DNA from 4 places in the Streptomyces sp. a15 genome. Region 2 is predicted to be linked to each of the others. Evidence: riboswitches for the same ligand, from Rfam matches in the RefSeq annotation. Region 2 holds a riboswitch; each other region holds the start of a gene.
What was found. Region 2 has a riboswitch for cyclic di-AMP ahead of AC5P09_RS19110 (M23 family metallopeptidase). Riboswitches for the same ligand answer to the same signal wherever they lie in the genome.
Positions count from the first base shown of each region.

Region 1: it holds a riboswitch for cyclic di-AMP, as region 2 does, so the genes downstream of both, AC5P09_RS46510 (M23 family metallopeptidase) here and AC5P09_RS19110 (M23 family metallopeptidase) in region 2, are expected to answer to the same signal.
Region 3: it holds a riboswitch for cyclic di-AMP, as region 2 does, so the genes downstream of both, AC5P09_RS37150 (M23 family metallopeptidase) here and AC5P09_RS19110 (M23 family metallopeptidase) in region 2, are expected to answer to the same signal.
Region 4: it holds a riboswitch for cyclic di-AMP, as region 2 does, so the genes downstream of both, AC5P09_RS17885 (transglycosylase SLT domain-containing protein) here and AC5P09_RS19110 (M23 family metallopeptidase) in region 2, are expected to answer to the same signal.

Region 1 is NZ_JBWLKM010000108.1:16,811-24,671, reverse strand. It holds partial or broken gene AC5P09_RS46515 (PP2C family protein-serine/threonine phosphatase) at 187-1,027, shown strand; cyclic di-AMP (ydaO/yuaA leader) riboswitch at 1,260-1,416, shown strand; gene AC5P09_RS46510 (M23 family metallopeptidase) at 1,428-2,474, shown strand; gene AC5P09_RS46505 (aldo/keto reductase) at 2,637-3,623, shown strand; gene AC5P09_RS46500 (PrsW family intramembrane metalloprotease) at 3,667-5,007, opposite strand; gene trmB (tRNA (guanosine(46)-N7)-methyltransferase TrmB) at 5,059-5,955, opposite strand; gene lhgO (L-2-hydroxyglutarate oxidase) at 6,179-7,429, opposite strand; gene AC5P09_RS46485 (NsdA family TPR-like regulatory protein) at 7,482-7,861, opposite strand, start outside.
Region 2 is NZ_JBWLKM010000016.1:129,996-137,856, reverse strand. It holds gene AC5P09_RS19125 (bifunctional acetate--CoA ligase family protein/GNAT family N-acetyltransferase) at 1-2,115, opposite strand, end outside; gene AC5P09_RS19120 (HPr family phosphocarrier protein) at 2,294-2,575, shown strand; gene AC5P09_RS19115 (GntR family transcriptional regulator) at 2,702-3,397, opposite strand; gene AC5P09_RS19110 (M23 family metallopeptidase) at 3,632-4,399, opposite strand; cyclic di-AMP (ydaO/yuaA leader) riboswitch at 4,413-4,579, opposite strand; gene AC5P09_RS19105 (M16 family metallopeptidase) at 4,795-6,198, opposite strand; gene AC5P09_RS19100 (M16 family metallopeptidase) at 6,195-7,589, opposite strand.
Region 3 is NZ_JBWLKM010000057.1:36,188-44,048, forward strand. It holds gene AC5P09_RS37145 (alpha-galactosidase) at 1-1,766, shown strand, start outside; cyclic di-AMP (ydaO/yuaA leader) riboswitch at 2,074-2,233, shown strand; gene AC5P09_RS37150 (M23 family metallopeptidase) at 2,236-3,204, shown strand; gene AC5P09_RS37155 (DUF6250 domain-containing protein) at 3,402-4,118, shown strand; gene AC5P09_RS37160 (SGNH/GDSL hydrolase family protein) at 4,264-5,049, shown strand; gene AC5P09_RS37165 (TetR/AcrR family transcriptional regulator) at 5,169-5,780, opposite strand; gene AC5P09_RS37170 (Glu/Leu/Phe/Val dehydrogenase dimerization domain-containing protein) at 5,900-7,078, opposite strand; gene AC5P09_RS37175 (MBL fold metallo-hydrolase) at 7,225-7,861, shown strand, end outside.
Region 4 is NZ_JBWLKM010000015.1:40,641-48,501, reverse strand. It holds gene AC5P09_RS17905 (LolA family protein) at 1-959, opposite strand, end outside; gene AC5P09_RS17900 (CHRD domain-containing protein) at 1,209-2,192, opposite strand; gene AC5P09_RS17895 (polyprenyl synthetase family protein) at 2,470-3,480, opposite strand; gene AC5P09_RS17890 (CocE/NonD family hydrolase) at 3,858-5,888, shown strand; cyclic di-AMP (ydaO/yuaA leader) riboswitch at 6,165-6,333, shown strand; gene AC5P09_RS17885 (transglycosylase SLT domain-containing protein) at 6,339-7,091, shown strand; gene AC5P09_RS17880 (HAD family hydrolase) at 7,098-7,861, opposite strand, start outside.

The DNA.
Region 1 (7,861 bases), on a different contig from region 2:
CCGGAATCCAGAATGGGTTCCGGCCCTCGGTGTATGTGTACGTCGGATGTGCACGCCGGTCATCCGGTCGGCCCTCACCGGTCGCCCCCGCCCCCGCTCCGGGAAACCTGGGTGCAGTGGTGACGGGACCGGACGTACGTGGGGGAGACGAGTGGTGCGGCCTGGTGACGCGGAGGAGGGCGCCGCATCTCCAGCCTGCGGGTCGTTCTCCAGGTACTCCCCGTCCTGCTGATCGTCGGGGGAGTCTTCTACGACCTCCTCACCCCGCACGCCTTCACCGCGATCCCCTTCTTCACCGCCGCCCCGCTCGTCGCCGCGCCGGTCTACTCGCTGAGCGGCACCGTCGTGACCGGGGGTGTGGCCCTGATCGCCGCGTACGCGGTCCATGCCCGGTACGGGTTCGCCGCGGACGCCGACACGGTCACCGAGGTGGTCACCGTGGCCAAGGTCGCCGTGCTGGCCGCCGTCATCAACCGTGTCGTACGCCGGGGCGAGGGGCGCCTCGCCTCCGCGCGCGGGATCGCCGAGGCCACCCAGCGCGCGGTGCTGCCCGAGCCCGCCGGACGCATCGGCGGTTTCGACATCGCGGCCCGGTACGAGGCGGCCCAGGCGGACGCCTTCATCGGCGGTGATCTGTATGCGGTCCAGGACAGTTCGTACGGCGTCCGGCTCGTCGTCGGCGATGTGCCCCCGGGCTCGAGCGAAGCCGAGAGCTTGGGGGAGGCTGGAGCGGGCGCTGGCACGCGAGGGCACGCGGCGGGACGGGATCGAGGCCTTCGAGGGGTTCACGACGGCTGTGCCGGCCGAGCTTCCGTACGGGGACGGTGTGGTGCGGATCGTCAACCGGGGGCATCCGCCGCCGCTCCTGCTGCACGCCGACGGCACCGTGCGCTGCCTGCTCGCGCGGGAGGCCGCGCTGCCGCTCGGCATGGGCGACCTCGGCAGCTGGTCCGACCGCGCCGACGAGACCGGTTTCCCGGCCGGGGCCACGCTGCTGCTGTACACCGACGGGCTGTCCGAGGCGCGGCCGTTGTTACGAGGGGTGATCGGATGAGCGCCCTCCGCATAACAACTGACGCACCGTCAGTGCCTGTGGGGTTGCTGAGGCTGGGTCAACTCGCCCGTTTTTGCCGGTCGTGGGCCGTAAGTCCTGCGCGGAAAGGTTAATGATCAAGAGGAACAGCTTGGAATCCAGGCCCCGCGTCTATTAACGTTCGATAACGCAGCGCGGTCGTCCCAGCCGTCACAAGAGTCGGCTCCGTGCGCACGCGCCGAATCCCGCAAGGGAACCGGGGAACCACCAATTGGGGTGAATCGCGCGGATACCACCGTGAACTCACGGCCGGTATACGCGCGTAGGAGACCTTCCTGCTCCGAACCCGTCAGCTAACCCGGTAGGCGAGAAGGAAGGAAAGGAGCACGCCCACGTGGCGTCCAACCGGCCTGCCCCAGAAGCCCCGTCCGTGCCGAGCCAGCGCGAGACCGAGACCTTCGGCTACGGCACCTACAGCACCGACGAGGGCCCCTGGACGGAGTGGAATCCCACCGAGGAGTCCCTCCCACCCGTACGTGGCCGGCATCGCGTCGCCAAGCAGCGCGGCGGACTCGCGCGCGGCGGACTCGCCCGCAGCTCCACCGTCCTCGGCGTCGGCGTCATAGCCGCTGTCGGCGCGGGCGGCATGGCCAGCGCGCAGACCGGCAAGCCGCCGGTGTCGATTTCCATGCCCGACCTGCCCAACGTGGGCTCCCTCATCTCCGACGACTCGGACGCCGCCGAGGACTCCGGCACCGCGCTCAGCAGTGTCAGCGTGGCCGCCGCCGACACCGAGAAGAGCACGGCCGACGCCGGCGAGGTGCTGCGCGCCCGGATCATGGCCCAGGCCGAGCAGCAGCAGGACCAGGTCGAGAGCAAGGCCGCGGCTGACGCCGTGGCCGAGGCCGAAAAGGCGGCCGCCGACGCGGCCGCCAAGGCGGAGAAGGAGGCCAAGGCCAAGGCCGCCGCCGCGAAGAAGAAGGCGGAGGAGGAGGCCGCGAAGAAGGCCGAGGCCGAGCGCCTCGCCGAGCTGGCCAAGCAGTTCGCGCTGCCGACCTCCTCGTACACGGTCACCTCCACCTTCGGTCAGGCCGGCTCGCTGTGGTCCTCCGGCTACCACACGGGCCTCGACTTCGCCGCGCCCACGGGCACGCTCATCAAGGCCGTCCACACCGGGACGATCACGCAGGCCGGCTGGGACGGGTCGTACGGCTACAAGACCGTGCTCACCCTCGATGACGGCACGGAGATCTGGTACGCCCACCAGTCCTCGATCAGCGTCAGCGTCGGCCAGAAGGTCAACACGGGTGACGTGATCGGGCGCGTGGGTGCGACGGGGAACGTGACCGGGGCGCATCTGCACCTCGAGGTCCACACCGGCGGTTCCGGCTCCGGGATCGACCCGATGGCGTGGCTGCGGAGCAAGGGCCTCAACCCCTGACCGTCGTGTTACCCGAGTCCCGGCGGTCCTGACGGCATCCCCCCGACGTCAGGGCTGCCGGTCAGTGTGCGGGGGCGGTCAGTGGTTACGGGGCTTTTGTTTACGGGGTTTTTGCGGGTGACCATGGAATCGCGGGATCCGGTGCGGCCGTTGAGGTGAAGTATGACTTCTTCCTCTCCGTCTTCCTCTCCGTCTCCCTCTTCTTCGCTGTCGCTTCGCAAGCTCGGCTCCTCGGACCTCGAGGTCTTCCCGCTGTCCCTCGGCGGCAACGTCTTCGGCTGGACCGCCGACGAGGCGGCCTCCTTCGCCGTCCTCGACGCGTACGCCGCCGCGGGCGGCAACTTCATCGACACCGCCGACTCCTACTCGGCGTGGGTCGAGGGCCACCGGGGCGGCGAGTCCGAGACCGTCATCGGCAAGTGGGCCAAGGCGCGCGGCAACCGCGCGGACGTGGTGATCGCGACCAAGGTGAGCCAGCACCCCGAGTACCAGGGCCTGACCGCCGCCAACATCAAGGCCGCCGCCGACGCCTCCCTGCGGCGCCTCGGCACCGACTACATCGACCTCTACTACACCCACTTCGACAAGCCGGACGTGCCGGTGGAGGAGATCATCGGCGCGCTCGACGAGCTGGTGAAGGCGGGCAAGGTGCGGTACATCGGCGCGTCCAACATCTCCCCGGAGCGGCTCGAGGCGTCCCTCGCCTTCTCCGACCGGGAGGGCCTGGCGCGGTACGTCGCCCTCCAGCCCCACTACAACCTGGTCTCCCGCGACACGTACGAGGGCGACCTCCAGGACCTGGCCGAGCGCTCCGGCCTCGCGGCCGTCCCGTACTACGCGCTCGCCTCCGGCTTCCTCACCGGCAAGTACCGCCCCGGCACGACCGTCGACAGCCCGCGGGCAGGCGGCGCCGCCAAGCACCTCGACACCGAGCGCGGCCGGAAGGTCCTCACCGCCCTGGACGAGATCGCCCGGTCCCACGACGCGCCGGTCGCCACGGTCGCCCTGGCGTGGCTCGCGGCCCGGCCGACGGTGGCGGCGCCGATCGCGTCCGCCCGCACGGTAGAACAGCTGCCGGCGCTGGTGGGGGTGGCGGAGCTGACCCTGACGGAGGCGGAGGTCGCGCGGTTGACGGAGGCGTCGGCCTGATCTCCGGCGCGCACTTCTCGGTGTCCGGCGGTGCGCTTCCTGATTACGTCCGATACGGGTTGTAGGAGCTGTAGGAGGGATACGGCACCGCCGGATACGCGGCAGGCCCCGCCGGATACCCGTACACCCCGTACACCGGCCACGGCGGCGCGGTCACCGCCACGGGCGGTGCCGTTGCCCGGGCCGCGTGGTCCAGCGCGGGGCGCGCCACGTCCCGGCGCCACCACAGCTCGGCCAGCAGCTCCCGTTCCCGTACGACGAAGTCGGCCTCGGCCCGCCCGCGGCGCCCCCGATGCCGCAGGAAGGCCAGCGAGGTCGCGTACGCCTCGTACTGCGCCACCGCCCGCGCCGCGGGCCGACCGAAGTGCCGGCGGGCGTAATCGCGGGCCAGCCGCCGTGCCCGCATCGAGCCGAGCGCGTACGGCTCGGTCGGCGACAGCCAGCCCGCCACCGCGTACGCGGGCAGCTCTTCCCGCACGGTCTTCAGCTCACGCTGCCGGGTCCAGATGACGAGCCAGGTAAGCAGCCCGAAGGCGGGCACCATGAAGGCCGCGTACACCGCGAAGAACCCGTACTCGCCGAACGTCGAGGAGCCGTTCCAGATCGCGTGCATGCCCATCGCGAGCAGCAGCCCGGAGAGCGGCAGCAGGACGCGCCGCAGGTGGTGGCGTTCCGCCGAGAGCGCGGAGATGCCGAAGCCGATGCCGGTGAGGACGGTGAAGAGCGGGTGCGCGAACGGCGACATGATGATCCGCACGAAGAAGGTCGCCGCGGTGACGGAGGCGATCCCGGTGTCGCCGGTGAGCTGGTCGGTGCCGAAGGCGGTGCCGAGGTAGAGGATGTTCTCGGTGAAGGCGAAGCCGGTGGCGGTGACCCCGGCTATCACCACCCCGTCGACGATCCCGGTGAAGTCACGGCGCCGGAAGAGGAAGACGAGTAAAACGGCCGCGGCCTTGGCCGACTCCTCCACGACCGGCGCTATGACGGTCGCGCCGAGGGTGTCCGCGCTGGAGGGGTCCGCCGTGGCCGTCGCTATCCATCTCGTCGCGAAACTGTTGGCGATGATCGCTATCAGCGCCGCCGCGCAGGCCCCCCAGGCGAAGGAGAACAGCATGTTCCGCCAGGGGCCGGGCTCGACCCGGTCGAGCCAGCGGAAGGCCGTCATGAGGAGCGGCACGGGCAGGACGGCGAGTCCGAGCCCGACCAGGAACCCCTCCGTGCCGGTCTGTTCGCGTACCAGGGCGAGGATGACGAGCCCGGAGAGTGCGAGCAGGGTGCTCAGCCCGCCGTAACGCACCCACTTCTTGTGCCACCAGTGCGCGTGCCGCAGTGCGCCGCCGGTCGGATCACCGGGGTGCGTCGGGTAGGGGGGAACGGTGGCCACGGCATTGACCCTAACGAGGCAGAGGCGCCGTCCGCAGGGGGAGAGGGGGGTTCAGGCGCCGGTGGGGGGCTGGTCCTTGTGCGCTACACGTTGCTCTGAAGGTTGCTCGGTGCGTTGTTCTACGAGGTGCTCTACGCCGTGCTCTACGCGGCGGAAGAGCAGGTCGTTCACGACATGTCCCTTCTCCAGTCCCTGGCCCTCGAAACGAGTCAGCGGCCGGAACTCGGGACGCGGCGCAAAACCGCCCCCGGGCTGTGTGTTCTCGAAGCCGGGGTGCGCCGTGAGCACCTCGAGCATCTGCTCCGCGTACGGCTCCCAGTCCGTCGCACAGTGCACGATCGCCCCCGGTCCGAGCCGGGTCGCGGCGAGGTCGAGGAACTCCGGCTGGATCAGCCGCCGCTTGTGGTGCCGCTTCTTGGGCCAGGGGTCGGGGAAGTACAGGCGCAGACCGGCCAGGGAGTCCGGGGCGAGCATCTCCCGCATCAGGATGATGGCGTCGCCGTTGCCGACGCGGACGTTGGACAGGCCGTTCTGATCGGCGAGATTGAGCAGATTTCCCTGCCCCGGGGTGTGCACGTCCACGGCGAGGATGTTGGTGCCCGGGTCGGCACCGGCCATGCGGGCCGTGGCCTCGCCCATCCCGAACCCGATCTCGAGCACGACGGGATTGCCGTTCCCGAACAGCTCACCGAGATCGACAACCCGCTGCCCGTCGATGTCGAGCCCCCACTTGGGCCACAACCGCTGCAACGCATCCGCCTGCCCGGCCGTCACCCGACTCCGCCGAGGCTGAAAACTCCGAATCCGCCGCTCGAAGTGCGACCCCGCGGGATCAGCACTCGGACCATCGGGAAACCGCGGTTCCCCCTTGGCCCGAACATGCCGACCGGAGGCCCCGGGCGGGTGCGGGACCTGGCGGGTTTCGGGGACATTGAGCGACTCAGACACAGTGAGCCCAATTTTACGACCCCCTGGTTGGGCCGCTACTACCCAGTCCCGCCCGGCCCCTTTCAGCCCGTCCGGCGTTTGAGGACGAGGCCTTCGAGCCGAAGGGAGTCTGGGGCGCAGCCCCAGCGGGGTCGAAGGGGCGCAGCCCCTGGGGACGGGACGGGAAGGGGCGGCGGGGGCGAGAACAGCCCTGCGGCGAGCGCGGCCGCAGCGCCCCGCACCGTCACACAGACGGCAGCGCCGCCAACGCCCGCCGAGCCACCTCCCGCCCCACCGGTAGCGAAGCCGTCGCCGCAGGCGAAGGTGCGTTCAGTACGTGCACGGCCCGCGCCCCCTCCTGAATGAGGAAGTCGTCGACCAGAGAGCCGTCCCGAAGCACCGCCTGCGCCCGCACCCCCGCTGCCGCAGGCACCAGATCCCCTTCCTCGACCGCCGGCAACAACCGACGCACCGCCTCCACGAACGCCCCCTTGGACACCGACCGCCGCAGCTCCCCCGCCCCGTACCGCCAGTGCCGCCGAGCCATCCGCCAGGCCCCCGGCCACCCCAGCGTCCCAGCCACCTCCCGAGGCCGGACCACCCCCCACCCGTACCCCTCCCGGGCCAGCGCCGGCACCGCGTTGGGGCCGATGTGCACACCCCCGTCGATCCCGCGCGTGAGATGCACCCCGAGGAACGGAAACGCCGGATCCGGCACCGGATACACCAGTCCCCGCACCAGCGCAGGCCGCGCCAGCGAGTAGTACTCGCCCCGGAACGGCACGATCCGCATCCCCGGCTTGTCCCCCGTCATCCGCGCGACCTCGTCGCAGTACAGCCCGGCGCAGTTCACCAGCACCCGCCCCCGCACGACGTCCCCGCCCGCCGTCCGAACGGCCACCCCGAGCTCCGGCCGCCGATCCACCCGTACGACCCGCGCCCCGTACCGGATCTCCGCCCCGGACGCCTCGCCCAGCCGCCGTGCGACCTCGGCGAAGTCGCACACCCCCGTCGTCCCGACGTGTATCGCGGCGAGCCCGCGCACCTCCGGTTCGTACTCCCCGATCTGGGCGGCGCCCAGCTCCCGTACCGAGATCCCGTTCTCCCGGCCGCGCTGCACGAGCGCGTGCAGCCGCGGCAGCTCGGCCCGGTCGGTCGCGACGATCAGCTTTCCGGTGACGGCGTGCGGAATGTCGTACTCCGCACAGAACTTGATCATCTCGGCGCCACCCCGGACGGCATACCGCGCCTTGAGCGAGCCGGGCCGGTAGTAGATCCCGCTGTGGATCACCCCGCTGTTGCGCCCGGTCTGGTGCCGGGCGGGCCCGGCCTCCTTCTCCAGCACCGTCACCCGCGTGCCCGGCGCGGCACGCGTGATCGCATACGCCGTGGACAGGCCGACGATCCCGCCGCCGACCACCAGCACGTCACAGTCGTACGCGAGCTCCCGCACCTGCCGCGCCACCTGCACCACCTCCCGGCTTCGATAGTGCACTGCGCCACTGACAATGCGCTCAAACCCGGGAGGCGGACGGAGTGTCCCTGGCTCAGGCGGGCGCCATCAGCAGCGGCCGTGCCCGCTCCCGCAGCTCGACCACGCGCGGTTCGTCGCCGTACGGCTCCAGCCGGTGCAGGAGGTCCTTCACGTACTCGGTGGTACGCGCCGAGGAAATGCGCCCGGCGACCTCCACCGCCCGTACGCCCTGCTCGCATGCCGCGTCGAGATTGCCGGACTCGAGCTCGGCGACCGCCGAGACGACGAGGCGCAGCCCGTGCGAGCGTACGAATTCCTCCGTCGGCTTCGACAGGGCCTGCTCGGTGAAGCGGCGGACCTGGCGCGGTGCCTTCAGATCGCGGTAGCACTCGGCGGCGTCCGCGGCGAACCGGTCGTACGAGTAGAAGCCGAGCCAGGACGGGTCATTGTCGC
Region 2 (7,861 bases):
GATGTCCTCGTACTCGGGGACCTTGCCGGGCTCGGCGGCCTCGCGCCGCCACTGGGCGTACTTCACGGCTTCACCGAGGGCGCGGACGGCTCGTTCGGCGGCGGGGTAGGCGGGGATGAGGCGGGAGCAGTTCTCGGGGGCGGGCGCGTCGTCCGCCGCCTTGGCGGCCAGTCGGTCCAGCGCACGGAACGGGTGGTCGCGGCCGACCGTGCCGGGCGCCGGTGAACTCGCCTGGGGTGCGGTGCTCGCCGCGGCCGACAGCGCTTCCGCGAGCCCGCCCAGTTCCACGTGCACCACCAGGACCGGCTTCCCGGGGACTCGCTCGGCCGCCGATCGCAGCGCCTGAGCCAGGGCCGCGTCCGCGTCGTCGGCCGCCTCCTCCCCCACCGCCGGTATCGCCGTGACGACCACCGCGTCGCACGCGTCGTCCACGAGCGCCCGGGACAGCGCCCCGTGGAAGTCCTCGGGTGAGGCGCTGGTCGTCAGATCCAGCGGAGGCAGCGGCCTGAGCCCCTCGGCGAGGCAGGCGTCGTACGTCAGCAGTCCCAGTGACTCGGAGTTCCCGAGGATCGCCACCCGGGGCCCGGCCGGCAGCGGCTGGCGCGCGAGCAGCAGCCCCGCGTCGACCAGCTCGGTGATCGTGTCGACCCGGATCACCCCGGCCTGCCGCAGCAGCGCGGACACCGTGGCGTGCGGCAACCGCGTCGCCCGTACGGCGTGCCCCTGCGGCGCCGCTCCCCCGTGCCGCGCCCCCTGCACCACGACCAGCGGCTTCGCGGCCGCCGTACGCCGGGCGAGCCGGGTGAACTTGCGCGGGTTGCCGATGGATTCCAGGTACATGAGGACGACGTCGGTGTCGGGATCGTCGTACCAGTACTGAAGGACGTCGTTGCCGGAGACGTCCGCCCGGTTGCCGGACGACACGAACGTCGACACACCGGTGACCCCCGTGACCCCGCCGCCGCGCCGGTGCAGCCGGGAGAGCAGGGCGATGCCGATCGCGCCGGACTGGGCGAACAGGCCAATCCGGCCGGGCCGGGGGGTCTGCGGCGCGAGCGAGGCGTTCAGCCGGACCTGCGGGGAGGTGTTGATGATCCCGAACGCGTTCGGCCCGATGATCCGCATGCCGTACGCGCGCGCGTGCCGGACGAGTTCGCGCTGCCGCTCGCGCCCCTCGGGCCCGCTCTCGGCGTACCCGGCGGTGAGCACCACCAGCCCCTGCACGCCGTGCAGTCCGCACTCCTCGACGACGTGGGGGACGTGTTCCACGGGCACGGCGACGACCGCGAGGTCGACGGGCCCGTCGATGTCCCGCACCGACCGGTACGCGGGCACCCCGCCGAGTTCCTTCTGCTCCTCGGGGAGGGCTCTGTTCACGGCGTGCAGCCGACCGGTGAATCCGGCGCCCCTGATGTTGTCGAGCACGCTGCGGCCCACACCGCCGGGCGCCCGCCCGGCCCCGATCACGGCGACGGACCCGGGCATGAGCAGCCGCTGCACGGACCGCGCCTCGGCGCGCTGTTCGCGCGCGTACTGCACGGCGAGCGAGCGGTCCGTCGGCTCCAGGTCGAACTCCAGGCGTACAACGCCGTCCTCGAAGCTGCGCTTCTGGGTGTAGCCGGCGTCCCTGAATACCTTGATCATCTTGTTGTTGGCGGGCAGCACCTCCGCGGCGAACCGCCGGATGCCCCGCTCGCGCGCGACGGCGCCGATGTGTTCGAGGAGGGCGGAGGCGACGCCGCGTCCCTGGTGGGCGTCCTGCACGAGGAAGGCGACCTCTGCCTCGTCGGCCGGGGCCGAGGCGGGCATGCCGTCGGACCCGATGCGGTCGTAGCGTACGGTGGCGATGAACTCGCCGCCGATGGTGGCCGCGAGTCCCACCCGGTCCACAAAGTCGTGGTGCGTGAAGCGGTGGACGTCTTTGGCGGACAGACGAGGGTAGGGCGCGAAGAAGCGGTAGTACTTCGACTCGTCCGAGACCTGCTCGTAGAAGCTGACGAGGCGATCGGCGTCATCAACGGTGATGGGCCGGACGCGCGCGGTACCCCCGTCGCGCAGCACCACGTCGGCCTCCCAGTGGGCGGGATACTCGTGCCGGTCCGACGAGGTCTGCATGGGCCCCAGAGTACGGCTCGCGTACGACAACGGCGCGAGGCAGTCTGTGGAGGACGAGAAGCCGGACCGAGGCCGCGGTCCGACGACGCCGCGGGGCGGGACGAAGGACCGCTCCGGGCATGCTTCACGATATGGGAAACTGGTCTAGACAACCTGATACACCGAAGGGCAGCATCACATGGCTGAGCGCCGCGTCAACGTCGGCTGGGCCGAGGGTCTCCACGCCCGCCCCGCTTCCATCTTCGTCCGGGCCGCCACGGCCGCAGGTATCCCGGTGACGATCTCCAAGGCCGACGGCAACCCCGTCAACGCGGCCTCCATGCTGGCCGTCCTCGGTCTGGGCGCCCAGGGCGGCGAGGAGATCATCCTCGCCTCCGACGCCGAGGGCGCCGACGTGGCCCTCGACCGTCTGGCGAAGCTGGTCTCCGAGGGTCTCGAAGAACTCCCCGAGACCGTCTGAGCACACAATTCACGTTTGCCGCGAAGGGCTCGTCCGAATTATCGGGCGAGCCCTTCGTATTTCCCGATCACAGGCAGCGGAAATAATCCCCCGCGAATTATCCCCTCTTTGTATACGGTGCCCGTGTTAATGCCGCAGGCCCGTCATGTTTACGGGAGGTTGCGAGTTCCTCACACGGTCCGGCCGCTCCCCGCCGCCGGTGAATCGCAGCCGGTGCGCCGCCGTCGCGCGCTCCGTGTGCAGCGCCGTGAGCGCCCGCGCGCGTTCGCTGTCGCCGCGCGCCACCGCGTCCACGATCGCGCCGTGCTCCGCCCACGACTCCACCGGGTTGGCCGGCGCCTCCACCGTGTACATCCAGGCGATCTTGTGGCGCAGCTGGGTCAGCATCGAGGTCATCGCGGCACTGCCGGAGGCCTGCGCGAGCGTCTCGTGGAACCAGCCCCCCAGGGAGCGCAGGTCTTCGCTGTTGCCCCGCCTGGCCCGCTCCTGGCCCAGCCGGACCAGGCCGCGCAGCACCTTGAGATGGGCCTCGGTGCGCCGCTGGGCGGCCCGGGAGGCGCCGAGCGGCTCCAGGAGCATGCGCATCTCCAGCAGGTCGGCACCCTCCTGCTCGGTGGGTTCCGCGACGCACGCGCCCGCGTGCCGCCGGGTCACCACGAAGCCCTCCGCCTCCAGCGTGCGCAGGGCCTCGCGGACGGGGACACGCGAGACGCCGTAGCGGCGCGCGAGCAGTTCCTCGGTGAGCCGGCTGCCGCGCTCGTAGACACCCGCGACGATGTCGTCCCGGATCGCCGTGCATACCGAGTGCGCCGGAATACGCATGACCGACCTCCGCTTTAATCCCCGTGAAACGTCGACGATTGACGTGTGTTCAGTGACTCTATTGCAATCAGCGGGAATTTCCGATGGCGGACTGGAATCCATGGATATTTTTTGGACAGACGGCCGTCTGAAACGCCGAAAGCCCCGGCTCGGGGAGCCGGGGCTTCGGGACGGGAGCCGTCTGTCGTCAGACGTTGCCGGAACGCGCGCGTGGGACGTTCGCGGGCGCGAGTGTCAGACGTTCACGCCGTGCGAGCGGAGGTAGGCGACGGGGTTGATGTCCGAGCCGTACTCCGCGGTCGTGCGGGCCTCGAAGTGCAGGTGTGCCCCGGTGACGTTGCCGGTGGCGCCGGAGAGGCCTATCTGCTGCCCCGGGGTGACCGTCTGGCCGACGGAGACACCGATGGACGACAGGTGGCCGTACTGGGTGTACGTGCCGTCGTTCATCTTGATCACGATGTTGTTGCCGTACGACCCGCCCCAGCCGGCCTCGACGACCGTGCCGGAGCCGACCGCCTGGACGGAGGTGCCGCTCGCGGCGTGGAAGTCGACGCCGGTGTGGCTGCCGGAGGACCAGACGGCGCCGCCGGTCTTGTAGCCGGTCGAGATGTACGAGCCGGAGATGGGGGCGACGTACGAGTTGAGGCGCTTGCGCTCGGCCTCGCGGGCGGCGCGCTCCTTGATCTCGCGCGCCTCCTTGGCCTCGGCGGCCGCCTTCTTGCGCGCGGCCTCCTCGGCGGCCTTCCTCTGGGCCTCGGCCTCCTCGGCGGCCTGCTTCTGGGCGGCGGCCTGGGCGTCGATCTGGTCGGCGATCGAGTCGCCGGTGGAGATGACGGGGATGAAACCGGTCTGCTCGACGGCGGATTCGGCGGCGAGCGCCGGGGCGGCCAGGGTGCCGACGACACCGGTGGTGGTGAGGGCCGCGACACCCGCCGCACGGGCGGTGGTGCGCTTCATCCGGCTGGGACGACGATGCTTCCCGGTGGCGCAGGTGAACGCCATGTAGTGGCTGATCCTTTCCTTCCTTCTCGCCTACCGGGTTAGCTGACGGGTTCGGAGCAGGAAGGTCTCCTACGGGCCCCCTCGCGATGCGCGCGGGCGTCCGATTCACCCCAGGGACTTGTGGTGTGGGTCCCCGGCTCCCCTGGCTCGCGCCATGTGGGGACTCGGCGATGGCTGCCCGGTGCCGCGGGTGCGGCGCGGTGCCTGACGGACAGCCCGCATGACGCTAAACGCGCCAAGTTTCAAACCCCAAACGAATGACGGCTTTTGTAGCGCATGCCACAGGGCAGACAGGCAACCTCTCCCTCAATTCGGACATAGGGGGGCCCTGGTGACTCTTGGGTCACCAGGGCCCCTGGACGCGCGTTGGCCCGCTTCGCCACGCGCGCGTGCGCCTACTCCGCCGAAACGACGGTGACTTCGCCGATCCCGAGAGCCTCCACGGGCTCCTTGATCTGCGCCGCGTCCCCGACGAGGACGGTCACCAGACGGTCGACCGGGAAGGCGCTCACGACCGCCGCGGTGGCCTCGACGGTGCCCGTCGCCGCGAGCTGCTGGTAGAGCCTCGCCTGGAAGTCGTCCTGCAGGTGCTGCTCGACCTGGTCGGCCAGCGTGCTCGCCACGGCCGCCGCCGTCTCGTACTTCAGCGGCGCCACTCCGACGAGGTTCTGCACGGCGACGTCACGCTCGGCGTCGGTGAGCCCTCCGGCGGCGAGGGTGCGCAGCACCGTCCACAGGTCGTCAAGGGCGGGGCCGGTGTTCGGGGTGTCGACGGAGCCGCTGATCGCCAGCATCGCGGCACCTGTAGCCCCTCCGGGGGAAGAAGGGGCAGCGGAGCGCATGACCTGACCGAACGCCCGCACACCGTAGGTGTAGCCCTTTTCCTCGCGCAGGACGCGGTCCAGGCGGGAGGTGAGGGTGCCGCCCAGGCAGTAGGTGCCGAGTACCTGGGCGGGCCACACGCGGTCGTGCCGGTCGGGACCGATACGGCCGATCAGCAGCTGCGTCTGGACGGCGCCGGGGCGGTCCACGATGACGACCCGGCCGGTGTCGTCGGCGGTCACCGGCGGCACGGGACGGGGCTCGGCCGAGGAGCCGGTCCAGGAGCCGAGGGTGTCACCGAGCAGCGCGTCGAGGTCGATGCCGGTGAGGTCGCCGACGACCACGGCGGTGGCGGTGGCGGGGCGGACGTGCTTCTCGTAGAAGCCGCGCACGGCCGCGGAGTCGATGTTCTCGACCGTCTCCTCGGTGCCCTGGCGCGGGCGCGACATGCGCGAGGTCGCCGGGAACAGCTCCTTGGAGAGCTCCTTGGCGGCACGCCGGGACGGGTTGGCCAGCTCGTGCGGGATCTCGTCCAGGCGGTTGCGGACCAGTCGCTCGACCTCGCTGTCGGCGAACGCGGGCGCCCTGAGCGCGTCTGCGAGCAGACCGAGCGCCTTGGCCAGGCGGGAGGCGGGGACCTCGAGGGAGAGCCGTACGCCGGGGTGGTCGGCGTGCGAGTCGAGGGTGGCGCCGCAGCGCTCCAGCTCGGCGGCGAACTCCTCGGCGGAGTGCTTGTCGGTGCCCTCGGAGAAGGCCCGCGCCATGATCGTGGCGACGCCGTCCAGACCGGCCGGTTCGGCCTCCAGGGGAGCGTCCAGGAGCACCTCCACGGCGACGACCTGCTGGCCGGGGCGGTGGCAGCGCAGCACCGTCAGGCCGTTGTCGAGCGTGCCGCGCTCGGGCGCCGGGAAGGCCCAGGGCCTGGCCTCGCCGGCCTGGGGCTGGGGGTGGAATTCCATCGTGGCGAGCTCGGTCACCGGGCCGCCTCCTCGTTCTTGTCGCCGGCTTCGACCGTGGCCTCGGCCTCGGGGTCTTCGGGGGGATCCGCGTCCTCGGCAGGTTCTGGGGAGATCGGCTCGTAGACGAGCACCGCGCGGTTGTCGGGGCGCAGGCGGGCCTTGGCGATCTGCTGGACCTCCTCGGCCGTCACGTCGAGGACGCGCTGTACGGCGGTCAGGGCGAGCTGCGGGTCGCCGAACAGGACGGCGTACCGGCACAGTTCGTCGGCACGGCCCGCGACCGTGCCGAGCCGGTCCAGCCACTCGCGCTCCAACTGGGCCTGGGCGCGCTCCATCTCCTCGGCCGTGGGGCCCTCCTCGGCGAACCGGGCGAGCTCCTCGTCGATGGCGGCCTCGATGACCGGCACCTCGACGTCGCCGGACGTCTTCACGTCCAGCCAGCCCAGGGAGGGCGCCCCGGCCAGCCGCAGCAGGCCGAAGCCGGCCGCCACCGCCGTACGGTCACGCCGTACGAGCCGGTTGTAGAGCCGGGACGACTCGCCGCCGCCGAGGACGGTGAGCGCCAGGTCGACCGCGTCGCACGCGCGCGTGCCGTCCTCCGGGAGCCGGTAGGCGGCCATCAACGCGCGCGCGGGGACCTCTTCCTCGACGACCTCGCGCAGCTGCTCACCGATGATCTCGGGCAGCGAGCCGTCGCGGGGCGCGGGCTTGCCGTCGTGCGGTGCGATGGACCCGAAGTACTTCTCGATCCAGGCGAGCGTCTGCTCCGGGTCGATGTCGCCGACGACCGACAGGACGGCGTTGCCCGGCGCGTAGTACGTGCGGAAGAACGCGCGCGCGTCCTCCAGCGTGGCCGCGTCCAGGTCGGCCATCGAGCCGATCGGGGTGTGGTGGTAGGGGTGGCCCTCCGGGTAGGCAAGGGCGGTGAGCTTCTCGAAGGCCGTGCCGTACGGGACGTTGTCGTAGCGCTGCCGGCGCTCGTTCTTGACGACGTCCCGCTGGTTCTCCATCGACTCGTCGTCGAGGGCGGCCAGCAGCGAGCCCATGCGGTCGGCCTCCAGCCAGAGGGCGAGCTCCAGCTGGTGGGTGGGCATGGTCTCGAAGTAGTTGGTGCGCTCGAAGCTGGTGGTTCCGTTGAGCGAGCCGCCGGCGCCCTGGACCAGCTCGAAGTGGCCGTTGCCCTTGACCTGGCCGGATCCCTGGAACATAAGGTGCTCGAAGAGGTGAGCCAGGCCGGTACGACCCTTGACTTCGTGGCGCGAGCCGACGTCGTACCAGAGGCACACCGCCGCGACGGGGGTCAGATGGTCCTCGGAGAGCACCACGCGCAGGCCATTGGCCAGGCGGTGCTCGGTCGCTGTCAGTCCGCCGGAGCCTGCCTGGGCTGTGGCCGTGTGACCCATGGGCATGTACGTCCCTTCGATCGCGGTCGCGGTCGCTGAAAACCGCGGTTTTCCTGCCGGTCCTGCCACTGTATGCAGCGTGCGGGCGGTCGGCGAAGTTCCCGGACGACGTACGCCGTCAGCGAGATCGCGTAGCCTGCGGGCAACCGCGGTCAGGCGCCCGCCCGCATTCCGGGCCGGGCAGCCGACAGAGGGCCCTGGCCCGCACTGTCAGTGCCGCGGTCCACAATGGTCCGCGTCAGATCCCGTTCACGCTTCAGCACGAGTGAGCCGAAGGG
Region 3 (7,861 bases), on a different contig from region 2:
ACGAGCTGCGGCTGCGGTTCCGCGACGGCGGACTGGCGATCACGCTGCACTACCGGATGCGGGGCGACGTACTCGAACGGTGGGTGACGCTCGACAACGACGGGCCCGCCGCCGTGGAACTCCTGCGCGCGGACTCCGCCACGTGGACCCTGCCCGACCGTGACGGCTGGCGGCTGTCCCAGCTGCACGGCCGCTGGGCCGCGGAGTCCCGGCTCGTGCGCTCTTCCCTCACCTACGGTGAGAAGGTCATCGGCAGCCGCCGCGGCCACACCGGGCACCAGCACCTGCCCTGGGTCGCCCTCGACACCGACGCGACCGAGGAGCGCGGCGAGGTCTACGGCTGCGCCCTCGGCTGGTCCGGGTCCTGGCGCATCGCCGTGGCCCAACTCCCGGACGCGCGTGTGCAGATCACCGGCGGGGCCGGGTACGACGACTCCGGGCTGCTGCGGCTGGCGGCGGGGGAGTCCTTCACGACGCCCGTCTTCGCCGGCCTGTGGAGCGACGGCGGCTTCGGCGGGGCCAGCCGCGCCTGGCACGCCTACCAGCGCGCGTACGTCATCCCGGACGCGGACCAGGACCGGCCGGTGCTGTTCAACTCCTGGGAGGCCACGGAGTTCGACATCTCCGAGGAGCAGCAGGGGGTGCTGGCGCGGCGGGCCGCGGCGATCGGCGTCGAGCTGTTCGTCGTGGACGACGGCTGGTTCGGGGCCCGCACCAGCGACCGCGCCGGGCTCGGCGACTGGAAGCCCAACCCCGACCGCTTCCCCGGCGGCCTCAAGCCGCTCGGCGACTACGTCCACGCCCTCGGTATGAAGTTCGGCATCTGGGTGGAACCGGAGATGGTCAACCCGGACAGCGAGCTGTACCGAGCCCATCCGGACTGGGTCCAGCACCAGACGGGGCGAAAGCGGACGGAACTCCGCAATCAACTCGTACTGAACCTCGGCCGCGAGGACGTCCAGGAGTACCTCTGGGGGCAGCTCCACGAGCTCCTCTCCAGTGCTCCGATCGACTACGTGAAGTGGGACTTCAACCGCTGCTTCACCGACGCGGGCTGGCCCGGAGAGCCCTACCCGCAGCGCCTGTGGGTCGACCACGTGCACGCCCTGTACCGCCTGTTGGACCGGCTGCGGGCGGCCCACCCGGGCGTCGCCTTCGAGTCCTGCTCGGGTGGCGGCGGCCGGATCGACCTCGGCGTGATGAGCCGTACGGACCAGGTGTGGACCTCGGACAACACCGACCCGCTCGACCGGCTCGCCATCCAGCACGGTTTCAGCCAGATCCACCCCGCCCGGGTCATGGCCGCCTGGGTCACCGACAGCCCCAACACCCAGCTCAACGGCCGGGCAAGCTCGCTGCGGTTCCGCTTCGTGAGCGCGATGGCCGGGGTGCTCGGCGTCGGGGGCGACCTCGCGGAGTGGACCGAGGAGGAGCTGGCCGAGGCCCGCGACTGGGTGGATCGCTACAAGGAGATCCGGCCCCTCGTGCAGCGCGGCGACCTCTACCGGCTACGGCCCCCGCAGGGCGGGCTGAGTGCGGTGCAGTACGTGCTCGGTGACGAGGCCGTCGTCCTCGCCTGGCTCCAGGCGCAGCATCACGGCGAGCCGGTGCCGGTGCTGCGGCTGCGTGGCCTCGACCCGACAGCAGCGTACGAATGCCTCGAAACGGGCGAAGTTCACCGAGGTGCCGTACTACTGCATCACGGACTGCGGACGGGGCTGCGCGGTGACCTCGATGCGACGGTTCTCCGGTTGCGTCGCATCTAGGGCTTCTGTCCGAATTGGTGCCTTCATTCCAACTCCGTCTGGAATAAGGGGACCTGTGGATGTGCCACGTGAGGAGCGTCATATTCGTGACCGTGCGTCGCCCGTCATGTTCACGTAATTAGTGCGGTTTTCAAGGGTGTTTGGTCAAAGAGAGCCTCCTGAAAGCACGGAGGGTGACCGGGAATTCCCTCAGGTACCAAACAGAAACACATTCACGGGCAACCACTTACTTGTCCCTTTGCGTCTTGGTCGCTTACGTTCACCAGCGATCCGGACGGACGCCCAATCCTGCCGCCGCCCGGAGCCCGCACACCAATCACCCGTCCATGGCAGGAGCGGGGGACCCACAGGTAGAACCGCCTGTTCCGGTCTCCGGAACGGCTAGGGGTTAAGCCGTACTTCGGTACGGCCGGGCATCTCCAGTCCGCACCCGACAGCTCACCTCGCAGGCGCCGGAGAGGAATTCGCCATGCCCGCCAAGGGTAAGCACCGCCGACCGAAGACCCAGCGCTTCACCCGATCCATCGCCGTCGCCGGAACCGGCGGCGCCGCACTTGCTCTGCCGCTTCTCGGGGCCACCGGCGCCAACGCCGCCACCCCGCAGTCCGTCTCGGAAAAGGCCGTTCAGTCGTCCGTTCCGGCCACCATGAAGAACGTGGCCGAAAAGACGACGGCCGAAAAGACGGCCTCCGCGAAGGCCTCGGGCACGAAGACCTACTCCGTGCAGGCCGGTGACTATCTCGCGAAGATCGCGGACGAGCAGAATGTCAGCGGTGGCTGGAAGAAGCTCTACTCCGACAACCGCGAGGCCGTCGGCGCCGACCCGTCGCTGATCCACCCCGGTCTCAAGCTCTCGATCGGCAAGAAGGCCACGACGAGCACACCCAAGTCCTCGTCGCCCTCGGGCTCTTCGTCCTCTTCGTCCAAGTCATCTTCTTCGTCGGATTCGTCCGTATCGTCGAAGTCGTCCTCCTCCGGGTCCTCCTCCTCGAAGACCGAGGCGGCCACCCAGAGCGCCGACACCGCCAGTGGCTTCACCACCCCGGTGAGCGGTGCCGCCGTCGGTACCGCCTACCGCACGGCGGGCAGCATGTGGTCCAGCGGCTACCACACCGGCGTCGACTTCAGCGTCCCCACCGGCACCTCCCTCAAGGCCGTGGGCGCGGGCACCGTCGTCTCCGCGGGCTGGGGCGGGGCGTACGGCAACCAGGTCGTCGTCAAGCTCGCCGACGGCTACTACGCGCAGTACGCCCACCTGTCCTCGCTCTCCGTCTCGAACGGCCAGTCCGTGACGGCCGGCCAGCAGGTCGGTCTCTCGGGCGCGACCGGCAATGTGACCGGTCCGCACCTGCACTTCGAGATCCGCACCTCGCCGGACTACGGCTCGGACGTGGACCCGGTCGCCTACCTCCGTACCAAGGGCGTCTCCGTCGGCTGATTCCCCGACTGCTTGTCCGACACGCTGCCGAAGGCCGGATCCCGATCCCCGGGTCCGGCCTTCGGTGTGTCGATCTGTGCTCGTTCATGGTGATCGCTTCATTGCGGTTTTGTGGCAAGCGTGCCCAGGGCGTCGCCAGGGACGGAAGAGTGGGGACGTAAAAGCCTCGATCGGCCTTCCGGAAGGAGCCGTCTCCCGTGACGAGCACGCGTAGAGCATTCGGAGCCCTGGCCGCAGGCGCCGCCCTGGCTGCCCTCGCCCCCGCGACCGACGCGAGCGCCACGCCACGCCACCGCCGGCTGATCGCCCACGACGACTTCCGTCACGGGCTCGGCCAGTGGGCGGTGGAACTCGAGCAGGGCGGCACCGTCACCGCCTCCCGCGGGACCCTGGAAGTCGACGTGCCCGCCGGCGCGACGGTCTGGTTCAAGAAGCGGCTCGAAGGGCCGTACGTCCTGGAGTACACCGCCACACCGGTGTCGGCGGGCGGGGTCAACGACCGGGTCTCCGACCTCAACAACTTCTGGAACGCCGTTGACGTCCGTTCCCCCGACGACCTCTTCGCCACCCGGCGGAGCGGGGCGCTGGCGGAGTACGACCACCTCAAGACGTACTACGTCGGCTACGGCGCCAACACCAACACGACGACCAGGCTGCGCCGTTACGTCGGTGAGGCGGGCGTCCGGCCGCTGGTGTACGACTACACCGAGCCGCTGCTCGTGGCGAACGAACCGAACCGGGTCCGGATCGTCTCCGACGGCTCGGGAGTCCGGTGGTGGGACAACGGGCGGCTCGTCTTCGACTACAGCGATCCTCAGCCGTATACGAGCGGGCACTTCGGCTTCCGGACCACCTGGAGCCATTTCCGGATCAGCGGATTCCGGGTGTGGCAGTTGCCGCCTCAACAGCGCTGAGAAGAGGGCTATTCCTGGTTTGACCAATCCTTGAAGAGTGGCTTATCTCACCGCACGTCAACCCTTTCCTACGGTCGCGTAGCTCACATCCGAAGGGGAATCATGGGCCGACGTGGCAGACGATTCGAAGAATGACAACAGATCAGTGATCGGGTCGTACGTGGCGGTGGGGGACAGCTTCACCGAGGGCGTCGGCGACCCCGGTCCCGACGGGTCGCTCGTCGGCTGGGCCGACCGGTTCGCGGTACTGCTCGCGGACCGGCGGCCCGAGGGCGACTTCGACTACACCAACCTCGCCGTGCGCGGGAAACTCCTCGACCAGGTCGTGGCGGACCAGCTTCCGCAGGCTCTCGAACTCGCCCCGGACCTGGTCTCCTTCTGCGCCGGCGGCAACGACATCCTGCGGCCCGGCACCGATCCCGACGAGGTCGCCGAGCGTTTCGAGCAGGCGGTGGTGCGGCTCACCGCCGTCGCCGGCACGGTGATGGTGACGACCGGATTCGACACCCGTGGCGTGCCCGTGCTCAAGCGTCTGCGCGGCAAGATCGCCACCTACAACGGACATGTGCGGGCCATCGCCGACCGCCACGGCTGTCCGGTGCTCGACCTGTGGTCCCTGAAGAGCATTCAGGACCGGCGGGCCTGGGACGGCGACCGGCTCCACCTGTCGGCGGACGGGCACACGCGCGTGGCGCTGCGCGCGGGGCAGGTCCTCGGGCTGGAGATCCCGGCCGACCCGGAGCAGCCCTGGCCGCCGCTTCCGCCGCGCGGCACGCTGGAGGTTCGGCGGGACGACGTGCACTGGGCGCGCGAGTACCTGGTGCCGTGGATCGGCCGCCGGCTGCGCGGGGAGTCGTCGGGCGACCATGTGACCGCCAAGGGCACGCTGTCGCCGGACGACATCAAGACGCGGATCGCTTCGGTTGCTTGAAGGTCTGCGGAGGTGCGGGTATTTGGGTGCCCGGTGCGAGCCGGCCTACGGGCGGCACGCACCGGGCACTCGCCTTGTGGCCCGAGGTGGGCTTGTGCGGGGCAGGGGGCTCGGCGCCCCTACGTGGTCAACGCCTCCCGCGTCAGCCCCAGTTCCCGGGCCAGCGCCTCGTCCACCCACTCCTGCGCCCGGGACCGCGACACCGCGCCCGGGTACGACGTGAGCTGTACGGCGAGCCCGTCCAGCAGGGCCGTGAGGCGCAGGGCCGTGCCGCCCGGGTCCGGGCAGGGGAACTCGCCCGCGGCCACGCCCTCGGCGATCACCTCGGCGAGGGCCGCCTTCCACCGGCGGTCGAGGTCACGGGTGACCTCCTGGAGCGCGGGCTCGCGCAGCGCGGCCGCCCAGCCCTCGATCCACAGCCGCCAGCCCTTGGCCTGGCCCGTCGGGGCGTACCAGCGTACGGCCGCCCGCAGCCGGCGCAGTGCGGTGGTGCGGCGGGCGAGCAGTTTGGACAGATGGGCGAGGTCGTCCTCGGCCGCGTACGTGAAAGCGGCGGCGACCAGCTTCTCCTTCGTGGAGAAGTGATACAGCACCAGCGCGTTGCTCACACCGAGGACCGAGGCCACGTCGGCGATCCTGACCGCCGCCACGCCCCGCGCCTCGATCTGCTCGATGGCGGCCCGCAGCAGCTCCTCGCGCCGCTCGGCCACGCTCAACCGCACTCTCGCCACGCCGTCACCCTAATCCGTGGTTCTGTGCGCTGCCGGAGAGAGGTCGTTTACCGGCCGAACCGCCCGCGACCTGGTAGCGCACCTGAAACGACCGTTCGCGCCGAGGGGCGGGCACCTCGCTACCGGTACCAGCCGAACCGCTCGGCGATCACCGGCAGCCGGTCCGCGACGATGGCGTGCGCGGCCGCCCGCGGGGTCGTGCCGTCCCGCTCCGCACGGGCCAGCATCTGCTCGACCAGGGCGCGCATCGAGCGGCGTGTGTGGGCGAACGCCGCGTCCGCGTCGGCGTCGATGTCGCCGAAGAGCGTCCACCACCACCAGGCGTTCGTTCCCGAGTTGACGACCACGTCCGGCAGAACGGTCACCCCGCGCGCGGACAGCAGTTCCTCCGCCTCAGGGAGGACGGGCATATTGGCCGCCTCGACGATCCAGCGGGCCGTGACCAACTCCTGGTTGGTGGTGTCGATCGCGTACGAGACCGCCGCGGGCACCAGCACCTGTGCGCCGGCGCACAGCCAGGCGCCGCCCGGCAGTTCACGGTCGTCGGGGCGCAGGACGGACCGGTCCACCGTGCCGTAGGCGTCCCGCGCCACGAGCAGGGCCTCGACGTCGAGGCCGGTCGGATTGGCGATGGTGCCCTTGATGTCGGCGACGGCCACGACCGTGAGCCCCGCGCGCGTGAGGAAGCGCGCGCTGGCCCCGCCCATGGTGCCCAGGCCCTGCACCGCGACCCGCGTTCCCGCATACGCCACCCCGGCCCGGTCCAGGGCCGTGAGCACCGACTCCGCCACCCCGCAGCCGCCGACCAGCTCGTCGAGGCCGATGCCGTCCACCTCGACCGCGAAGGCGTCCGCGAGCCGCCGCCGGGCCGCGCCCTCGTCGTCGAGCAGCGGATACACCGCCTGGATGGAGGAGACGAGCCCCGCCTCCGAGGCCGCCCGGTCCACCAGGTCCTGCGTGAGGCCGAGGTCCTCGCCGGTGGTCCACAGGCTCTCGACGTACGGCCGCATGGCTCGCAGATAGCGGACCAGCAGGTCGTACGCCCCCGGCTCCCGGGGATCGCAGTCGATGCCGCCCTTGGCGCCGCCGAGGGGGATGTAGCGGCCCTCGGGGGTGTAGTGCAACGCCTCCTTCATCGTCATGCCGCGGGCGAGTCCGGTGACTTCGTCCAGGGTGCAGCCCGCGCGCATGCGCAGACCGCCGCTGGAGACGCCGCGCACCAGCCGGTCGACGACCAGGAAGCCCTGGCGACCGGTGAGGTGGTCGGTCCAGGTGAGCGACATCAGGGGGGCGGTCATGCGGTCTCCTCAACTGAACGGTGAGTCAGTGTCCGAAGGATCGCCGTGTCCTGTCAACGCACACAATGGACCGGTGGTGGTAATCCGGCTGTCAGAGGGGGTGCCCATAATGGGAGGCCTCACCGACTCCACCTTGGAGGTACACCGTGACCGGTTTCCGTTCCCCGAGCTCCGGGCTTCGCGCGCTGCGGCCCGCGGCCTTCGGTGCGGACCCGAGCGGTGAGCGCCTGGCGCGCATCCGCAGATCGCCCCACTTCAAGGACGGGGTCTTCCAGAATCCCGGAGGCACCGCAAGCACCCGGCCCTCCGCTTCGCCGGTGGAGCTCGCGAAGGGCTACTTCGACAAGGACGAGCGCCCCCGCCGCGCCCCGAAGGGCACCGTGCCGGTGCACGCCACCACGCTCGCCGACATCGCCAGGCCCCCGGCCACGGGGCTCCGACTGACCTGGATGGGGCACTCCAGCGTGCTCGCGGAGATCGACGGACAGCGGGTGCTCTTCGACCCCGTCTGGGGCGAGCGCTGCTCCCCGTTCCCCTTCGCCGGCCCCAAGCGACTGCACCCCGTGCCCCTGCCGCTGGCCGCGCTCGGCCCGGTCGACGCCGTCGTGATCTCCCACGACCACTACGACCACCTCGACATGCCCACGATCAAGGCACTGGCCGGCACCGACACGCTCTTCGCCGTGCCGCTGGGCGTCGGCGCCCACCTGGAGCACTGGGGGGTCTCCGCCGACCGGCTGCGTGAGCTGGACTGGAACGAGGCGACGAAGGTCGGCGGCCTCA
Region 4 (7,861 bases), on a different contig from region 2:
TTGCCGAGGTCCTCCTCGGGCTTCGCGCCCGCGCCGTCGTGCGCACCGTGCTCGCCGTGCGCGCCCTTCTCGATGGTCTCGCCCTCGGTGACCTTCGCGCCCTTGGGCGGCGTGAAGTCGAACGCGGACGCGGCCGGCTTGGCGAAGCTGACCTGGGTGAAACCGGCGTCGATGACGGCGGCGCCGCCGCTCGCCGGGGTCAGCGTGAACTTCAGCGGCAGCCCGGTCTTCGAGTCGACGGCCATGGTGATCTGGCCGACCGTGGACCCGGAGTCCTTGGGCTTGATGACGAGCCGGTAGGCGTCGCGGCCCGCGACCTGCGCGGTGCCGTCGACGGTCACGGAGGTGGTGTCGTCGACCGCCTTCAGGGCCTCCTCGGCCATGTCCTTCGGCGTGGCCGGGACGTCCTGCCCCTTCTCGGCCTTGCCGCTGTCGGAGGTGGTCGAGTGGTAGACCTCATTGGACTTGCTGTCGTAGCCCCAGACGTCCTTGCCGTCGTGGATCACGCTGTACTCGGAGCCGCTCTCCAGGAGCGACAGCTTCTGCCTGTCCGGGCCGTCGGCCGCGACCCGCAGGGTGTGCGTGCCGGTCGCGAGTTCGGTGAGCTTGGCGGACGGGTCGGCGGAGGAGCCGCCCTCGCCCGAGTCCATGGCGCCGGAGGTCAGGCTGCTCTCCAGACCGCCGAGGTCGGGCAGTCCGAGATCCGTGCTGATCTTCACTGTGCCGGACAGCTGCTCCACGTCCGACGCGGCGATCTTCTCGATGAGTTCCTGTGCGCTGACCTTCGGCAGGTCGGGGTCGCCGGAGTCGGCGAGCGCCGGGACGAGCCCGATGGTCGCCGCCGCCACCCCTATCACCGCGACCGGGACGACGTACCGAGCGGCCTTGCGCCGCCGCGCCGCGCGCAGCTCGTCGAGCTCCGCGGCGGTCGTGCTGTCGTCGGTTTCGATCGGTGCCATGTGTGCCTTACCTCCGTCGTCGGCGGCGGCTGGTCCAACTCCCGTACGTCAACCCCGTAGCCGCCATTCTCACCCGAATCGGTGAGGAGTGGTGTTTTTCTCTGATGTCCATCTGACCAAATCCGCCGCGATGATTCGTCAACCCGCGGGCTCAACTCCGCGTACACCTGGGGTATGACACGCGGAGGCGGCGCCTCCCCCGACCCGTAGGGGTTGGGGTGCAGACGCCGCCGTCGGGTGGTCGGTTGCTCAGCCGCGCAGGAACACGTAGTCCGCCTGGTACGGCACGCCGACGGTCGTGCCCGGTGTGCAGGAACCGGCCGGGGCGACACCGCCGACGGTGTTCAGCCGCAGGATCTCCGTGGTGCCGGCGAACAGGCCGTGCTGCTTGCCGGACTGGGTGGCCTTGATGTCCAGCTCGGGGATGTTGCCGGTGCCGTTCGGGGTCCTGGAAATGACGGCCCCGGTGACCGCGCTGCGGTCGGGCGCGATCCACTGCGGCGTACCGGAGTTGGGCGCCACGAAGGAGTGCGCGATGCCGGCGCCGAGCACGGCGCTGACGTCCCGCTGGGCGAAGGCGTACCCGCCGCCCTCGACCGGCTTGCACTCGTAGATCTGCTTGCCCTTGAGGACGGACGCCTGGAAGTTGTCGAGGGCGTCGCGGAAGTCGAAGGCGGCGACGGTGACCTTGTGGAACTGGCCGCGGACGGCTCCGCCGGGGAACTCGGCGGTGTGCAGGTTGGCGTAGAAGGAGCTGGGGTCGGTCTTGAGGGCGTCGAGCAGGGCCGGGTCCTTGACCTTGACGGTTCCGGTGACGGTACGGGCCTTGCTCTTGCTCTTGCTCTTGCTCTTGAGCAGCTCGGTGAAGTCCACCTTGATGCCGCCGTTGGTGCCCTTGGCGCCCTGGTGGATGTGGAGGGCGGTCGGCTTGTCGGTGCCGCGCCACTTGACGGCGACGGAGACCTTGTCGCCGTCGACCTTGACGAACTGGAGCGCGGCGCCGTCCTTGTCGCCTTCGGCCGGTACCTCGCTGGCACCTCGGAGGCTGGCGGCGAGGACGGTGCTGTCGCCTCCGGCGGCGTCGGCAGAGGCGGAGGCGGAGGCAGGGGTCGCTGTGGCGGCGAGGCCGCCGACGGCCACAGTGACGGCGGTGATGATCGCGTTCATGCGCATGAGCAGGTATACGGGGCTGATGACCGTGTGGACTCGGGCCGGGAATGTGACCTGCGTCACGCTTTGCTGCGGGTGTGTGGGGGTGCGCGTTCCTGGGGGCTCCGCCCCCAGACCCCCGGACCTATGCCCACCCGCCACCCGACTCGGTCGGTCGAGAGGTGAAAGTCGAGGGCTACCTGTCGCCCGACCGAGTCGGAAGGTAGAGGGTCCCCACTCATCCGACCGAGACGGGCGGCGGGTGGGCGAAGGCCCGGGGGTCCAGGGGGCGGAGCCCTCTGGCGGGGTCGAAGGGGCAGCGCCCCTTGGGATGGGACGGGTAGGGGCGGCGGGGGCGAGGTCAGCCCGCCCGGTGTACCACCGCGTCGCACAGTTCCATCAGCGCCGCCTTCGCGTCGCACTCGCGCAGGGGGGCAAGGGCCGCCCGCGCGTCCTTCGCGTACCGCACCGTGTCACGCCGCGCGTGCTCCAGCGCGGGATGCGCCCGCAGGCCCTCCAGCGCCTTCGCGTGCAGGGCGTCGTCGGTCAGGTCGGAGTCCAGGAGTTCGCACAGGGCGATGTCCTCGGCCAGCCCGAGCCGGGCCGCGCGCTCGCGCAGCCGCAGGACCGGCAGGGTCGGGATGCCCTCGCGCAGATCCGTCCCGGGCGTCTTCCCGGACTCGTGGGAGTCGGAGGCGATGTCCAGCACGTCGTCCGCGAGTTGGAAGGCGACGCCGAGCCGCTCGCCGTACTGGGTCAGCACGTCGACGACCGTCTCGTCGGCGCCGGACATCATCGCCCCGAAGCGGCACGCCACCGCCACCAGCGATCCCGTCTTGCCGCCGAGGACGTCGAGGTAGTGCTCGACCGGGTCGCGGCCGTCGGTCGGACCGGCGGTCTCCAGGATCTGCCCGGTCACCAGCCGTTCGAACGCCTCCGACTGGACCCGGACCGCCTCGGGCCCGAGGTCGGCCAGGATGTGCGAGGCCCGCGCGAACAGGAAGTCGCCGGTGAGGACCGCGACCGAGTTGCCCCAGCGGGCGTTCGCGCTGGCGACTCCGCGCCGCACCTCGGCCTCGTCCATCACGTCGTCGTGGTACAGCGTCGCCAGGTGGGTCAGTTCCACCACCACCGCCGACGGCACGATCCCCGGCGCGTAACGGTCGCCGAACTGGGCGGACAGCATCACCAGCAGCGGCCGGAACCGCTTTCCGCCCGCCCGCACCAGATGCTGGGCGGCCTCCGTGATGAAGGGGACCTCGCTCTTGGTGGCTTCGAGCAGTCCCTCCTCGACAGCCGCCAATCCGGCCTGGACATCGGCTTCCAGAGCCTGGTCCCGCACGCTCAGCCCGAACGGCCCGACGACGGTCACGAGGGATCTCCTGTCTGCTGTGTCTACTGGCGATTACACGGTTTGTCGATAGGTCGCTGCCATCACTCAAGTCAGCGTATCCGGTCACGTTTCGATCACCGATAGCGCCCGCCCGTGCAGCCCGGGCGATATCGGATCACGACGGGTATGTTTTTGATCACTCTAAAAGAATGGATATCTGCCGATTTACCTGGAAGTAGTGGAGTGTGTCGCGAACCACCGTCGATACCGAGCCCGGAAGCCGGCCGCCTCCGGAGATCGGCCCGGTCCTGCGCGTGACGGGCGGCCGTCACCTGACCGGACGCACACACACGGCCGAATTCGCCCTCACCCCGGACACCACGCACCCGGTCCACTGAACTCACGGGGTCACGCTCATGCACATCCGTACGTCCTTCCCCTACGAGACGACCCACGAGGACCTCCGCATCCCGCTCCCGGACGGGACGCTCCTCTACGCGCGCGTGTGGCGCCCCCTCACGGACGAACCAGTACCCGCGATCCTCGAATACCTGCCGTACCGCCTGACCGACTGGACCGCGCCCCGCGACTGGCAACGCCATCCCTGGTACGCGGGCCACGGGTACGCCTCCGTACGAGTGGACGTACGCGGACACGGCAACAGTCAGGGCATGCCGGACGACGCGTACTCGGCCACCGAGCTGGCGGACGGCGTCGCGGTCGTCCGATGGCTCGCGGCCCAGCCCTGGTGCGACGGCAAGGTCGGCATGTTCGGCATCTCCTGGGGCGGCTTCGACTCCCTCCGGATCGCGGCCCTCGCACCCGAGCCGCTCAAGGCGGTCGTCACCGTCTGCTCCACCGACGACCGCTATGACAACGACGTGCACTACCTGGGAGGTTCCGTCCTCGCGGTGGACATGCACGCCTGGGCGGCCGCCCTGCTGGCCCTCGCCTCCCGCCCGCCGGATCCGCGGTACGTCGGCGAGGCCTGGCGGGACATGTGGCTCAAGCGCCTGGAGGAGGTCGCCCCCCTCATCCACACCTGGCTCGACCACCAGACCCGCGACCGCTACTGGCAGCACGGCAGCGTCCGCGAGGACTACGGCGCGATCGACGCCGCCGTCCTCGCGGTCGGCGGCTGGCACGACCCGTACCGCGACACCGTCCTCCGCCTCGTCGAGCACCTGCCCGCCGACCGCGTCCGCGGCCTGATCGGCCCCTGGTCCCACCAGTACCCCGACCGCGGTCTGCCGCCCGGCCCGGCGATCGGCTTCCTCCAGGAGACCCTGCGCTGGTGGGACCACTGGCTGAAAGGGGTCGAATCGGGCGCGATGCGCGAGCCGCTGCTCCGCGCCTACGTCAGCGACTCCCACCCCCCGGCCACGGTCTACGACACCCTGCCCGGCCGCTGGGTCGGCGAGCCCGCCTGGCCCTCCCCCAACGTCTCGATGGTCTCGCACGCCCTCGAGGGCGCCCCTCTCCTGGTCCGCTCCCCGCAGCACACGGGTGTCGACGCCGGCCGCTTCCTCCCCCTGGGGAACGACGCCGACCTGCCGCCCGACCAGCGGGAGGAGGACGCGAGGTCGGTGTGCTTCGAGTTCGAAGCCGACGAGGAGACCTGGGTGTTGGGGCGGCCGAGGGTGCGGCTCAGGCTGACCTCCGAGGTGCCGCGCGGCCAGGTGATCGCCCGGGTGTGCGACGTCGCCCCGGACGGCGCCTCGACGCTGGTCACCCGGGGTGTACTGAACCTGTCGGCGCGGCAGGGGCGGGACCGGGCGGTGCCGTGGGAGCCGGGCGTCACTCAGGACGTGGAGTTCGAGCTGAACGGCATCGGGCACGCCTTCCCGGCCGGTCACCTCGTCCGGCTGGCCGTCTCCTCCGCGTACTGGCCGTGGATCTGGCCGCAGCCCGACTCGGCGGCCGGCTTCACCCTGGACCCGGTGGGCAGCTTCCTCGAACTCCCGGTGCGCACAAGGGAGTCCGCCTCCGGCATCGCCTTCGAGGAACCGGAGCAGTCCGAGCCGCTCGGCGTCAACGTCCCCGTCACGCTCGACGAACCGCGCCCCGAGCGGCTGGTCGTCCGCGATGTGGCCAAGGGCGAGTGGCGGCTGGAGGTCGATCCGCTCCCCCACTCTCGACTTCGCTCGAGCGGGGGGACCCCCATCGGCGGCACCCGCGTGTATCCCGACGGTCTGGAGTTCACCGAGGACGCGCTGGAGACGTACACGATCAACGAGTCGGACCCCCTGTCGGCCCGGGCCCGCTCGGACTGGACGGTCGCGCTGCACCGGCCGGAGCTCGCCTGGCGGGCAACGGTCCGCACACGGTCGGAGATCAGCTGTGACGGAACGGACTTTTCCACCTCAAACGAGGTGATCTGCACGGACGGCGACGAGGTCGTCTTCCACCGGACGTGGGAGAAGCGGATTCCACGGACGGCCGGTTGACTACGAGTTGGGCCCATTGCCCGTTTTGGCCACCCTTGTACTTGCCCGTGAGTTGGGTCACTTGCGGCCACTTGGGGCCGCGCCTCCGCACGTCCGCGTTTCGCCTTGCCTTTCGCGCCAGTTGAGCCTTGGCAACCGCAAAGGATCAAGCACCCCAAATGCCTCAGATCAAGGTCACAGGGTCGAAGTGTGAATCAGCCACTTGTTTCGGCCATGTGCTCTCGCATACGTTCCGGGCCTGTCGGGCGGACGCCTAATCCTGCCGCCGCCCTACAGAACACTCATCGACCAACACCGCACGGCAGGAGCGGGGGACCCAGGTAAGCGCCGGACCGGACATCACGCCGGTACGGCTAGGGGTTAAGTCGCGCCGCCTCACGGCGGTACGGCCGGGCAGCTCCCGCCCGAACCCGACAGCTCACCTCGTAGGCGCCGGAGAGGAACAGCGCCATGCCCGCACGAGGCAAGCACCGTCGTACCCGCACCAACCCGCTCACCCGAGGCGTCGTCACCGCCGGAACAGGCGTCGCCGCCCTCGCCCTCCCGCTCCTGGGCGCGACCACCGCGAGCGCCGCACAGCCGGCCAAGGCCCCCGCCGCCGCGCCGGCCGCAGCACAGGTCAAGTCCGTCACGTACACCACGGCCAAGGGCGACTCGCTCTACGGCATCGCGGACAAGTACGACACTCCCGGCGGCTGGCGCCAGCTCTACAAGGACAACCGCAAGGTCATCGGCGACAACCCCCGGCTGATCCACCCGGATGTGAAGCTGACGGTCAAGACGGCGAAGAAGGCCGGCACGACGGCCGACAAGGCCTCGACGTCCGCCAAGAAGTCCGCCCAGTCCGTCGCCAAGGCCACCCAGGCCTCCGCCAAGACGTACGCGGACAACCTCGACGGCTGGATCCGCGAGGCGATGGACATCATGGCGCAGAAGGGCATCCCCGGCTCGTACGACGGCATCTACCGCAACATCATCCGCGAGTCCTCCGGCAACCCCCGGGCCATCAACAACTGGGACTCCAACGCCGCCGCGGGCACCCCCTCCAAGGGCCTGCTCCAGACCATCGACCCGACCTTCCAGGCGTACCACGTGGACGGCACGTCGTGGGACCCGTACGACCCGGTCGCGAACATCACCGCCGCCTGCAACTACGCGGCCGCGCGGTACGGCTCGATCGACAACGTCTTCGGGGCGTACTGAGCCTGACTACCGCTGCGGAAACAGTCTTTCGAGGACGACGGCGATGCCGTCGTCCTCGTTGGACAAGGTGATCTCGTCGGCCACGCACTTGAGTTCGGGGTGGGCGTTGGCCATGGCGACGCCGTGGCCGGCCCAGTCGAACATGGGGATGTCGTTGGGCATGTCCCCGAAGGCGATGGTCTCTTCGGGGCCGAGCCCGAGATGGTCGGCGGCCAGGGCGAGGCCCGTCGCCTTGGTGATGCCGCATGGCTGGAGTTCGACGGTCCCGGGTCCCGACATGGTGACCGTGGCGAGGGAACCCACCACGGAACGCGCCGTCGCCGCCAACTCGTCGTCGGACAGGTCGGGATGGCGCAGCAGCACCTTGCTGACGGGCTCGCTCCACAGGTCGTCGCGCCGCCCGACCCGGACGGCGGGCAGAGTCGGGTGCGGCATCAGATAGCCGGGCTCGATGAGGGTCAGCCCGTCGACGCCGTCCTGGTCGACGGCCGCGTACACCTGGCCGATCTCGGCCTCGATCTTGCCGAGCGCGGTCTCGGCCAGCTCCCGGTCCAGGGTGACCGACCACAGCAGACGGTCCGCGCCGGCGTCGTACACCTGCGCGCCCTGCCCGCACACCGCGAGCCCCTTGCTGCCCAGGTCGTCGAGGAGCGGCCGCACTCTGGGCGCCGGGCGGCCGGTCACCACCAGATGCCGGGCCCCGGCCGCCGCCACCCGCGCGAGCGCGGCGAGCGACCGGTCGGACAGCGTGTCGTCGCCTCGGAGCAGCG